Regions from separate parts of the Pandoraea pnomenusa genome, predicted to be linked through region 1. Evidence: predicted binding sites of a transcription regulator. Region 1 holds the regulator's gene; each other region holds the start of a gene.
The links. Region 1 encodes LexA, which represses DNA repair genes until DNA is damaged. Its sites were predicted from a motif close to ACTGTATNNNNATACAGT; they were not measured.

Region 1 (4,166 bases):
AACGTGAGCGCCACGAAGATGCCCAGCGGCGTGAACGCGATCCTGATGCCGAGCGGCTCGAACCAGCGTCCGATCCAGCCGTTGGGGGCATAAATTGCGGCCAGTACGATACCGGCCACGGACGTCGGCAGCGCGAACGGCAGGTCGACCAATGCATCGACGAAGCGCTTGCCGGGAAAGGTGTAACGCACCAATACCCATGCCAGGACGAAGCCGAACACGGCGTTGAGCACGGCAGCCGCGAGCGAGATGCCGAACGTGAGGCGGTACGACGCCAGCACGCGCGGCGAGCTCACGGCGGCCACGAAACTCGCCGCGTCGAGCGAACTCGCCTTGACGAAGATCATCAGCAACGGCACCAGCACCACGAGGCTCAGATATGCCACGGTGTAGCCCATCGTCAGGCCGAAGCCGGGCAAGGCGCTGGGCTTTCGCCAAACCGGAAACCATGCGGTACTCATGCGAGGATCCTCAAGCGCGCGCGTCGCTCACTTCTTGGTGTAGATCTGGTCGAAGATGCCGCCGTCGGCAAAATGCTTCGCCTGCGTCTTCGTCCAGCCGCCCAGGTCGGCGTCGACGGTGTAGAGCCGCAGCTTCGGATACTGCGCCTCGTACTTCCTTGCGATTTCCGGTGAACGCGGACGATAGAAGTGTCTGGCGGCAATCTCCTGCCCCTGCGCAGAGTAGAGCCACTGCAGATACGCCTCGGCGACCTTGCGGGTACCGTGCTTGTCCACGTTCCTGTCGACCACGGCGACCGGCGGTTCGGTCAGAATCGACGACGACGGCACGACGATGTCGAACTTGTCCGGGCCAAGATCCTTCACCGAGAGCAGTGCCTCGTTCTCCCACGCGATCAGCACGTCGCCGATACCGCGCTCGACAAAGGTGGTCGTGGCGCCGCGCGCGCCCGAATCGAGCACGCCGACATTCTTGTAGAGCGCCTTGACGAAGTCCTGCGCCTTCTGCTCGTTGCCGCCCGGCTGCTTGAGGGCGTAGAGCCACGCGGCGAGGTAGTTCCAGCGCGCGCCGGCCGACGTCTTGGGGTTCGGCGTGACAACGCTGATGCCCGGCTTGACGAGATCGCCCCAATCCTTGATCTGCTTGGGATTGCCCTTGCGCACGAGCAGCACGATGGTCGACGTGTAGGGCGTGGCGTTGTCGGGCAAGCGCTTCTGCCAGTCCTTGCCCACCAGTCCGGCCTGCGCCAGTTCATCGATGTCGGCCGAAATGCCGAGCGTGACTACGTCGGCCGGTGCGCCGTCGAGCACGGTGCGGGCCTGCTTGCCCGAGCCCCCGTGCGACGCCTTGACCGTGACCGTGTCGCCGGTGGCCTGCTTGTAATGGGCTTCGAATGCCTTGTTGTAGTCCGCGTAAAGCTCGCGCGTCGGGTCATACGATACGTTGAGCAGCGAGAGACTCGCCGCATGCGCCTGCACCGTCATCGTCGCGGCAAGCGCCAGTGCGCCCATCGCGACTGCCAGCCTGTTAGCTTTCCATCCCCGTGCTGCATTGCTCATGACTTGCACTCCTTGTTTGCTTCTCGTGTGTAGGAGGCCAGTCTATGAGGGCGTCTAAATAATTAAAAATAATATTTTTGCTTTTGTTTATACCGGAATATGGATTAGAGATTTTGTGCTGAAGACGATCGCCACGCGGGGCGCATGGCGTTGGGGAACGGCGCAATCGGTGGGAGAGATGGCAAAAGCGCACGAACCTCATGCACTACATGAAGTTTTCCCTTGCCTTTTTGCAAACACTGTACAAAAATACAGCCACCTGTGCTTCCATACAGTGATGCCATGATCAAACTTACCGCCCGTCAACAGCAGGTCTACGAACTGGTTCAGCAAGCCATCGAGCGCACCGGCTTTCCGCCAACGCGTGCGGAGATTGCCGCCGAACTCGGCTTCTCTTCCGCCAACGCCGCGGAGGAGCACCTGCGGGCATTGGCGCGCAAAGGCGTGATCGAACTGGCCGCCGGTCAATCGCGCGGCATCCGCCTCAAGCGTCTGGACGAAGCCGGCGGTTCGCATCAGTTCACGTTGCCGCACATGGGCCTGATGCAACTGTCGCTGCCGCTCGTGGGTCGAGTCGCGGCGGGTAGCCCGATTCTGGCGCAGGAGCACATCGAGCGCAATTTCCAGTGCGATCCGAACATGTTCGCGCGCCAGCCCGACTACCTGCTGAAGGTGCGCGGGATGTCGATGCGCGACGCCGGCATTCTCGACGGCGATCTGCTGGCCGTGCAGAAGGCGGCCGACGCCCGTGAGGGACAGATCGTGGTGGCGCGTATCGGCGACGACGTCACCGTCAAACGTTTCCATCGCGTGCCTGGCGGTGTCGAGTTGATTGCCGAGAACCCCGACTTCGAGAATATCAACGTCGACGAAGGCAGCGGCGACTTTGCGCTGGAAGGCATTGCGGTCGGCCTGATTCGCAGCAACGACCTCTAAGCGCGATCACGGGATCGGCGTTACCTGACGCCGCCCCCGACTCCCAGAAGACTTTGCTTTTCCGACTGCGCCGGGCTGGGTCCGGCGCCCGTGTCCTGCTGCGCTCGCGATTCGTCAAAACCGCGGCAGGACGCGCCCCTCAGACCCACATTGGAAGAAGGATTGCATCATGGCTCGACTCTTTGGTTTGCTGCGTACGTCGTTTGGTCAACCGCGCGTTCGTGCGACATCGCAGACCCGGTTGTCGGCGGTCTACGGCCTCTCCGCACTCTCCGGCCCCTACGCTTCGGCACCCGCCATCGCCCGTTCCTACACCGTGCCTGCCCGAACGCGCACGACCGCCCTGCCCCGCACGCTCGTGGCGGCGACGTCGTCCGCAACACGTCGCACCTGCCCTGCGGGCAAGGCCGCCAAGGCATCGCGCGACGTGCGCGAGTTGCCGCGGCGCGATCTCGCCGCATCGGCCGAAGCCCACGATGTCCGCGTGTACCGCGACGTGTCGCATATCGTGATGGTCGGCAGCATCGCCGATATCTGCCGCAAACTCGATCAGGCCGTGGGCGAGCAATTCTGTCAGGCCGCCGTGTGACGCATCACCCCGGCGAGCGCGGTGCTGCCCGCTATTGCCCGAGGTCGCGCAACGGATGGTCCGCGCCTTGGCGCTCGCCGTCGAAAAATCGCGCGATGTCCGCGGGCTTCACGTCCTCGATGCGCTCATGCTGCCAGCGCGGCTTGTGATCCTTGTCGACGACCATCGCGCGGATCCCTTCCACACCCTCGGCCCCGCTGCGGCCGTCGAGGTTGAAGACACTACGCATCATCAACCACTCTTCTCGCAAATCGTCCGCCAGCGGCATATGTCGTGCGCGGCGAACTTGCTCGAGCGTCACGCATACCATCAGCGGCGAACGTTTGGCGCGCAACAGGTCTTCCGTTTCCTGCGCCCAGCCAGAATACTCGCAGCGCGCCTCGCGCTGGAGCGATTTCAGTATTGTCGGCATGTCGGCCAGACCGAAGTGGCTGTCGATGACATCGCGCAACGGGGCGAGCTTGCCCGGTGCGAGCCCCGCGGGCGGCAGGCTTTCACGCACGAACGTGCGAGCCGCATCGAGTACGGCGTCGCTGTCGCCCCATGCCCCGTTCGCCAACCGGTCACACAACACAGGCAGCAACGCGCGCGGCAGCACGACATCGGCCAGACCGATTTCGCAGGCATCGACGGCGCCGAATACGATCCCCGTGGTACCGAGATACTCCCCGAGATGACCGGCGAGATTCGCGAGGAAGTAGCCTCCGCCGACATCGGGAAACAGGCCGATCGCCGTTTCCGGCATTGCCATGCGCGTGGCCTCGGTCACGATACGCAGTGCGGCCCCTTGCGAGATTCCCATGCCACCGCCCATCACCACACCGTCCATCAGCGCGATATACGGTTTGGGATAGGTGGCGATTGCGTAGTTCAGCCGGTATTCGTCGGTGAAGAAGTCCATGATGTCGGTACGACCCGCGCTCACGGCTTCGTGGAAGTAGCGAATGTCGCCGCCCGCGCACAAACCCTTTTCGCCCTCCCCTTGCAGGACGACACCCAGCACCTTTGGGTCGTCGCGCCAGGCGTCGAGTGCCGACGCCATCGCCCGAATCATGTCGTGCGACAACGCATTGAGCGCCTTCGGGCGAGTCAGGGTGATGAAGCCGATACGGCCACGGATT
Region 2 (4,166 bases), 1.3 Mb from region 1:
TACGTGAGTAAGTGAGTACGCGGGCGCGCGGCGTGCGCGTCACGGTCGACGCGCCGCGACATGCGGCATCAATAGAGGCTTGGGGCGTGAGTGGGCTTACTTGCCGGGCTTCCAGGCACCGCTTTCGATGCCGGCGACCAGGTTGTTGACCGCTTCGCGCATGGCCAGATCAAGGACCTTGCCATTGAGCGTGGAGTCGTAGCCGGCGGTGCCGCCGAAGCCGATCACCTCGCGATTCGACAGCGCGAACTCGCCCGCGCCACCGCTCGAGAAGACGACTTCCGACGTGGCGATGTCGACCACGTTCAGATTGACCTTGGCGTAGGCGATCTGCTCGCGGCCTCGGCCGAGAATGCCGAAGAGCTGTTTGTCGCCCACTTCCTTGCGGCCGAACTCGACGACATCCCCGGTGATGACGTAGTCGGCACCCTTGAGGGTCTGCCGCGTTTTCTTGATGTCGGCTTCCTGGCGAATCTCGGCCATGTTGTCGCGGTCGAGCACGTTGAAGCGGTTGGTTTGCTGCAGATGCGTGATCAGGATCGTCTTGGCCTGACTGCCGAGGCGGTCGACGTTATCGGAAAACACGCCTCGCATGTATGCCGAACGATTGTCGAACTTGCCGACGGCGATCGGCGTGCGCACCCCGACGAATGGGCGGCTGGCACTCTCGACCCTGGCGACTTCCACGGTACGCGAGCTTTCGGTGGCGCAACCGCCGAGCACGCCGACGGCGAGCACGGCGGCGCTGAACAGCGCGACGCTGGACTTCCTGTTTTGCACGGTGAACCCCTTGTAGTGTTGTCGCCCGGCGGTCGACGTCTCGTGGCGTCGACCTGCTGCGGGCATCTGATCGCCTTACCGGAATTGCGGACTTCTCGTTCTGATATTTGGTAAGGGGTGCTGATGTTAGCACGCGTGCGAGCCGGTGAGGGCGTTGCCGAATGTCAAAAAATGCTCGCGTTCGGTCGCCTCAGTCGAGACCGAAGACGAGCAGGAGGTTGGTGGCGGTGATGAGGGCGAACAGGCTCCACGCCGCCACTTGCGTGGGGCGTCCGATGGCGTTGCCGCGCATCACGCGGCGATCGCTCACCGAGCGGATGAGCGGCCACATGGCGAACGGGAGTTGCAGGCTGAGCAGCACCTGACTCCAGACGAGCAGCTTGCCCACGGCGCCGTCGCCGAGCCACAGCACGCCGACGAGCGCGGGCACGAGCGCCAGCCCACGCGTGATCAGGCGTCGCTGATAGCACGGGATCTTCAGGTGCAGGAAGCCGTCCATGATGACCTGACCGGCGATGGTGCCGGTGAGCGTCGAGCTTTGCCCCGAGGCGAGCAGGGCGATACCGAAGAGGAAGGCGGCCGCACTGCCGGCAATCGGCGTGATGAGTTGATACGCCTGCTCGATATCGGTGACGTTGGTCTGGCCGCTGGCGTGAAACACCGAACCCGCAAGCATCAGGATCGCCGCATTCACCCCCATGGCGATCACGAGCGAGACCCACGTATCGATGCGCACCAGCGCGAGCGTGTCGTGCACGTCGCCGCGCTTGCCGCCGACCACGCGCCGGGTCTGCACGACCGACGAATGCAGGTACAGGTTGTGCGGCATGATCGTCGCGCCGACAATGCCGAGCGCGAGCACGATGGCATCGCGCCGGTCGTGGCTCGGGGCGCCGGGCACGAGTCCGGCGGCAACCGCATGCCAGTCGGGCGGCACCATCGCGACCTGCGCGACGAAGCAGAATGCCATGGTGCCGATCAGTCCGAAGACAATGGCCTCGATCTGCCGGAAGCCTTTGCCCTGCAGGCCCAGCACGATCATGGTGTCGAGCGCGGTGAGCACGATGCCCCACGCGATCGGCACGCCGAGCAGCAGTTTGAAGGCCAGCGCGCAGCCGAGCACTTCGGCGATATCGCACGCGATGATCGAAATCTCGGCGGTGATCCATTGCACGAAACGTCCCGCGCGGCCGTACCGTTCATAGCTGGCCTGTGCGAGATCGCGTCCGGCAACGAGTCCCAGCCGCGCCGCGAGCATCTGGAGAAAGATGGCGGCGAGACTCGACATCGCCACGACCCAGAGCAGGGAGTAACCGAATTGCGAGCCGGCCTGAATGTCCGTGGCCCAGTTCCCGGGATCCATGTAGCCGATGGCGATGAGCAGCCCGGGACCGGCGAAGCGCTTGAGCTTGCGCCAGCGGGAGTCGCGTGCGTCGATGACGATGCTGCCTTTGACTTCGGAGGGACAGAACGGTGCGGTGGCGGTGGTCGGCAGGGGCATGAAGGCGCAAAGGCGGGAAGCGGGAAATGAGAACGGTTGGCAACGGGTTTCGTCCGATCCCGCAACGTTAGCCGGGTGTGCGCAGGCTCGCAAGCGGGATCGCGGCGGGAGGGGGGCGGTGAGCGGCGAGGAACCGGGGGACAAGGGTAAGCGGTGAGGGGCGCCGCCGGAAATGCGATCACGAATCTCTGGTCAATGACGGGTGAACTGTTATACTGTACATTCATACAGTATTTCGACGCGTGATGACCCTGTCGCTTTCCTCCCTGCCTGCCGGGCTGTGGCGTGCCAGTGAACTGGCGCATTGCCACCGTGCGGGGCACGCCTCCGGCTTTGCCGCGCTCGACGCCGAGTTGCCCGGCGCCGGATGGCCATATGGCGCGGTGACGGAGTTGCTGAGCGATCGTCCCGGGATCGGTGAATGGCGGCTGCTCGCCCCGGCGTTGCGCGATCTCACGCAGGCGGGCAAGCCGGTGATGGTGATTGCGCCGCCGATGCTGCCGTATGCGCCAGCGCTGGCCGGCTGGGGAATCGATTTGCGCTGGCTCAGTGTCGTGCTGCGTCCCGTGCATGACACGGCAGGCGCGGGGGCGCGCCGGCGTGGTGTGCGTGGCGTGCGTGGGGCGGGGGCCGCCGGCGCGCAGGACCGGGACATGCTCTGGTGCACCGAGCAGGCGCTCAAGAGCGCGTGTTGCGGCGCGGTGCTGACCTGGCTCCCGGCGGCCACACCCGAGCAGATTCGGCGGTTGCAGGTCGCGGCGGGGGGCGCGCAAACGCTGGCCTGGGTGATGCGTCCTTGTGCCGCGGCGGCCACGGCTTCGGCGGCGCCGTTGCGACTGGGGCTGAGCGTCGGCGAGGGGAGCCGTCTCGGCGTGCGGTTTCACAAGCGTCGAGGTCCGCCACGGCTCGAACCTCTCTGGCTGAGCCTGCCCGCCCCGTACGCTGGTGTTGCTCAGGGGGGCACGGGAGCCGCCGATGTCGCCGACGACGGGATGGCGGTGTCCGCGGCGCCCGATCCCGCGCCTTCGCCCGCACCGTCCACGGTGCCTTTCGTTTCTGCTTCCGGAGTCTCGCATGGCTTGCTGGATCGCCCTGCATCTGCCGTATCTGGCGCTCGAGATCGCCGCGTCGTTCACGCCGGCTGACGCGCAGACGACGGTCGTGCTCGCGCAGTCGCGCGTCTGGCAGGCCGGCGAGGCGGCACGGGCGGCGGGCGTGCAAAACGGCATGCGTCGCGGCGGGGTGTTGGCGCTGTTGCCGCAGGCGCGATTCCATGATCGCGACGAAGCGGCCGAGCGCGTTGCACTCGAGGCGCTGGCGCTCGCGTTGCTGCGTTTCGGCCCCGACGTTGCCATTGCCTCGCCACAGTGCGTGCTGATCGACGTGGCCCCGAGCCTGCGCTTGTTCGGCGGGCTGGCCTCGCTTGCCGCGCAGGTATTCGAGAGCGCCGAGGCGCTCGGGCACCGGGCGTCGCTCGGCATTGCCGCGACGGCCGGTGCGGCGGCGTTGCTCGCGCGTGCCGGCGAGGCGGTGCCGCTGCCTGTCGACTCGCAGGCGGACTCGCAGGCGCCGACACCGCGGCAGATGCAGGCCGCCATGCAGACGCGAGCGTCGCGCCGCTCGATCGCGCCCGGGGAAGCCCGGCAGGCGGTAGCCACGAGAACTTCTGCGGAGACGGCGATGCCGCTGGCATCCGCATGGCGCGGCGAGCCATTGTTGCCGCCAGACGAGCGGGCGCTGCCGCAACAGCTCGACTCGCTGTCGGTGGCATGGGTGCCCGAGGCGCAGCCGTGGCTCGACTGGCTCGCACAGATCGGGTGTGCGACGTTGGGCGAATTGCGGGCATTGCCTGCGCCCGGCGTGCGACGGCGCTGCGGCGCCGAAC
Region 3 (4,166 bases), 1.6 Mb from region 1:
TCGGCATTGGCGCGAACTCCTTGAATCGGGAAAAATCGGTCGGGCACATTCTACTGGGGCATGGCGTCGTTCGACGGGCAGCGAAAGCTGGCGAAGCGCATTGACGCACATCGGCGCACGCTTGCAACGCGCGCACCGGCGTACACTACAATGCTCATCAAATGTCTGTTCCCCCCGCCGGTCATCGCCATGTTGACGACCTCTTTGCTTGCGATCACTTCACTGCTCAGCTTCATGATGTTGCTGATCGTGGGCTCGCTGCTACGTTCACGCGTGGCAGGTGTACGCGAATGGTGCCTGGCCAACCTCGCCGTGCTCGTCTCCCTTCCATTGTTCGCGCTGCGCGGCGTGGTGCCCGATTTTCTCTCGATTCCCACGGCCAACGTGGCGCTGGCAGGGGGGCTGCTCCTCTATTACGCCGGGTGCGCTCGTTTCCTTGGTCGGCCACCGCACTGGCGGGTCCTGGCGGCTTTGCTTGCCGGGCTTTGCGCGGTGATGGTGCTCTGGCGCTACGGCTTCGACAGTCCGCAGGTCCGCGTGGTGGCGGTCTCGGCCTTCCATGCGTCGATCCTGCTGGCCATCGCCGTCATGATCCTCCGGCATGTGCCGCCGCGCCGCCCGCCTTACCACTATTGGCTGACGGCCGGACTGGCCACCGCGTTCGCGCTCGGGCACATCGTGCGCGGCCTGGTGTTCGGGCTCACGCCCGCGCCCGGCCCCGATCTGTTCGCGCAAACCGCATTCAATGCCGTCATGCTCGTCATCGGCTCGATCGTCATGCCGGCCATGACGATGGGCTCGGTGCTGATGATTCACGATGCCATGCTCGCCACCGCCGAGGAGGCCGCCAATCGCGACTACCTGACAGGCGCGCTCTCACGCAAGCACTTTGACCTGCTGGCACGTCAGGAAATGGCGAGGGCGCTCTCGCGCAGCCTGCCGCTGTCGATCGTGGTGATCGATCTCGATCACTTCAAGCAGATCAACGACACGCATGGCCACGCAGGTGGCGACACGGTGCTGCGCGAATTCGTGAAGCTGGTGCGCGACGCCCTGCGCGAAGGCGATGTGTTCGGGCGTCTGGGAGGCGAGGAATTCGCGGTACTGCTGCCGGGCACCGATACGCACGGCGCCATTCGCATCGCCGAACGCTTGCGCACGCAGGCAAGCCGGCATCTGGTGGCGGGTCCCTTCGGCGTATGCCATTACACGCTGAGCGGTGGCGTCGCGACGTGGCACGCACATGAAAGCCTCGAGGCCTTTTGCGCACGGGCGGACCGGGCCCTGTACGCCGCCAAGATCTCAGGGCGCAACCTCGTGCTCTCCGACGTGTTGCCGAGCGACGAGACCGCGCCCGAAGCCGGTTGAACCCGACGGCCGTGACGCCCCCGGCGGGCTCGGGGTCGATCGTACCTGGCGAGGCCGCGCCACGCCGTCAGGCGCGCACGGCGTCCTCCACGACGGGGAAGAATTCCCGACGCAATCGCTTCACGTAATCCATCAGATTCGGGTGCATGGCGATTTCGTCGCGCAATGTCATGTCGAAGTGCGGGGATGCCGCGGCGGCGATGAAGCCGAACGCCGTGGCGTCCGCACCGCACGGCGTGCTGCCGAAAAAGTAAGGTTTGTCGCCCAACAGTTGCGCCGCGGCCTGGGTGCCGCGCCGGAGCAACTGCGCCTGTTCCGGCGGCGTGAAGCGGCCCGTGCCCTGACCGTGCAGCGTATTGCGGATCTTGCGACGAATGAATGCCTGGGCCAGCGGACGCACCGGCCACGGCACCGCCTTGAAGAACGCGGCGGGCCCCTTGGCGAAGTTCGCGTCGTCGCACCAGCGCGCCTGCACCACGTGCCAATAGAAGTGATCCTCCAGCGCCTTTTCGAACATCCACGCAGCGCCACGCTGCGCGGGCGTGAGCGCCGCGTCGAAATCGAACCCGTACTTGCGCTCGATATGCAGCCGGATCAGCGTCGAGTCCGCCACGATTTCGCCATCGTCGTCGATGTAGGGCAGTTTGCCTTTGGGCGCGCGCCGAAATCCGCCGCGATCCGTCTGGTACGGCAGCCCCGCGAGCTTCAGGAGCATCTCGGCCTTGACGACGAACGGGCTCGCGTCGGGGAGCCCAAATGCCGGGCCGAACGTGTACAGGGTCAGCATCGTTTGGAAACTCCTGGCGGGATGAAAGCGCGTCACGGCGCAGAGTATTACACGCCGCGCGCCAGTGAGCGAGCCTGCACGACGCGAGGTGCAAGCCACCGCCGGCGTGTCGCATCGTGACTCGCGAACTGTGAATTTATACAGTATTATGTAGCCCATTCGAGGAACGTCTTATGGAAATCATCGACTGGGACCAACTGGCGCTGAGCGCCGCCGAGCGCGACCTTGCCGGCATCGTGCGCGAAATCGCGGTGCGCTACGCGCAACATCGCGCCAACGCACAGCATGAATCGCCGGACGTGGGCGAGAACGGTGCCGCCTCCGACGCCGAACCGGCGATGACGCTGGACTGGCGAACGCTGCTCGCGATCGCCGACGAGGCGGAGGCCGACATCGGCCTGCATGCACGGCACGAACCGTGGGTACTCGCGCGTTTGTTGCGCCTGCCTGGCGATGAGGCACTGCGCCGCGACGGCGATCTGCCGCCGCTCGATGCCCACGTGGACCTGCAATGGCCGGATGCGCCGGCACCGGCCGTTTTCCGCGCCATCGTCGCGGCGTTCGCCGGCGACGATCCGGCGGACGACGACGCACCGCTGCGCGCCGGGGCCTCCGTGCTGTCTGCCGCCGCGCGCTCCGGCAACCCCTCGTGCAACGCGTCGTGAGCGGCGCGTGCGACATGGACGAACGCAACCAGGCTAACGAGGGTCAGGCAAGTGCAAGATTTCGCGGTCGACGAGGCTAACGATTCCTTCCGCGAGGCGCCGGATCCGGATGCGCTGGCGCGCTCGCTGCCCGCAGCGATGGTCTTCGTCGATCTCGAGACAACGGGCGGCAATGCGCTGGAGGATCGCATCACGGAGATCGGCGTCGTCGAAGTCGGCCCGCATGGAATCGAGCAGTGGAGCACCCTGCTCGATCCGGCCGAGCCAATTCCGCCCTTCATCCAGCAACTCACGGGTATCACCAACGAAATGGTGCGTGGCCAGCCGTCTTTCGCCACGTTGGCGCAGGGGCTCGCCGAACGCCTTCACGGCAAGCTGTTCGTCGCGCACAACGCCCGCTTCGATTACGGTTTTCTCAAGAACGAATTCAAGCGCGCAGGCATTGCATTTCAGGCCGACGTCCTTTGCACGGTGCGCTTGTCTCGCCTTCTGTTCCCTTCGGCCGCCCGTCACGGGCTCGATGCCCTCATCGCCCGATTCGGCCTCACACCGATGGGTCGCCACCGCGCACTTGCCGACGCCGAACTGCTCTGGCAGTTCTGGCAGAAGCTCCACACGATCTACGCCCCCGAGCTGATCGAGCAGGCCGTCCAGCGCGTCACGAAGCGATCGAGCCAACCTCCCCAGTTGCCGGACGAAGCCATCGACGCGCTGCCGAGCCGCCCTGGCGTGTATCTCTTCTACGGCGAAGGCGATACGCTTCTCTACGTCGGCAAGAGCGTCGACATTCGCGCGCGGGTACGCTCGCATTTCTCCAGCGATCACCAGGTCGCGAAAGACCTGCGGATCTCGCAGGAGATCCGTCGCGTGGAAGCCCGGCCGACAGTGGGGGAACTGGGGGCATTGCTGCTCGAATCGCAGCTCGTCAAGCAGTTGCAACCGGTGCACAACCGCATGCTTCGTCGCGCATCCAGCCTCTACAGCTGGCAATTCCCGCCCGACACCGATACGCCGCGACTGGTGAGCGCGAAGACCGTCGACTTCGCCGATGCCCAGGCGTTGTTCGGTACGTTTTCATCTCGCACTCGCGCGGAGAGCGCCCTTCGTGCACTGGCCGACGAGCACCGCCTTTGCTGCGCGCAACTCGGACTCGAGAAGATCGCGCCCGGACGCCCCTGCTTCGGCTATCAGGTCAAGCGATGCGATGGCGTCTGCGTGGGCGAGGCGTCGCTTGAGGCGCACAACGAGCGCGTCCGCGAGGCGCTCGCCACGCTGCAACTGGAAACGTGGCCGTACGACGGCCCCATCGCCATCGAAGAGCATGGCCCCGGCGAACACGCGGCCGA

Region 2: a site for LexA is predicted at 2,496-2,513, ahead of imuA (translesion DNA synthesis-associated protein ImuA). Genes of this name have one in related genera too.
Region 3: a site for LexA is predicted at 2,283-2,300, ahead of LV28_RS30455 (DUF2471 family protein). Genes of this name have one in related genera too.

What each region holds. Positions count from the first base shown of each region.
Region 1 is NZ_CP009553.3:3,050,992-3,055,157, forward strand. Features, by position in the region: gene cysT (sulfate ABC transporter permease subunit CysT) at 1-461, opposite strand, end outside; gene LV28_RS37570 (sulfate ABC transporter substrate-binding protein) at 489-1,520, opposite strand; gene lexA (transcriptional repressor LexA) at 1,803-2,456, shown strand; gene LV28_RS37580 (hypothetical protein) at 2,626-3,045, shown strand; gene LV28_RS37585 (enoyl-CoA hydratase/isomerase family protein) at 3,077-4,166, opposite strand, start outside.
Region 2 is NZ_CP009553.3:1,718,702-1,722,867, forward strand. Features, by position in the region: gene LV28_RS31865 (CsgG/HfaB family protein) at 97-846, opposite strand; gene LV28_RS31870 (Nramp family divalent metal transporter) at 971-2,281, opposite strand; gene imuA (translesion DNA synthesis-associated protein ImuA) at 2,527-3,426, shown strand; gene LV28_RS31880 (Y-family DNA polymerase) at 3,356-4,166, shown strand, end outside.
Region 3 is NZ_CP009553.3:1,406,013-1,410,178, reverse strand. Features, by position in the region: gene LV28_RS30470 (DUF4019 domain-containing protein) at 1-7, opposite strand, end outside; gene LV28_RS30465 (GGDEF domain-containing protein) at 190-1,368, shown strand; gene LV28_RS30460 (glutathione S-transferase C-terminal domain-containing protein) at 1,436-2,155, opposite strand; gene LV28_RS30455 (DUF2471 family protein) at 2,329-2,820, shown strand; gene LV28_RS30450 (3'-5' exonuclease family protein) at 2,872-4,166, shown strand, end outside.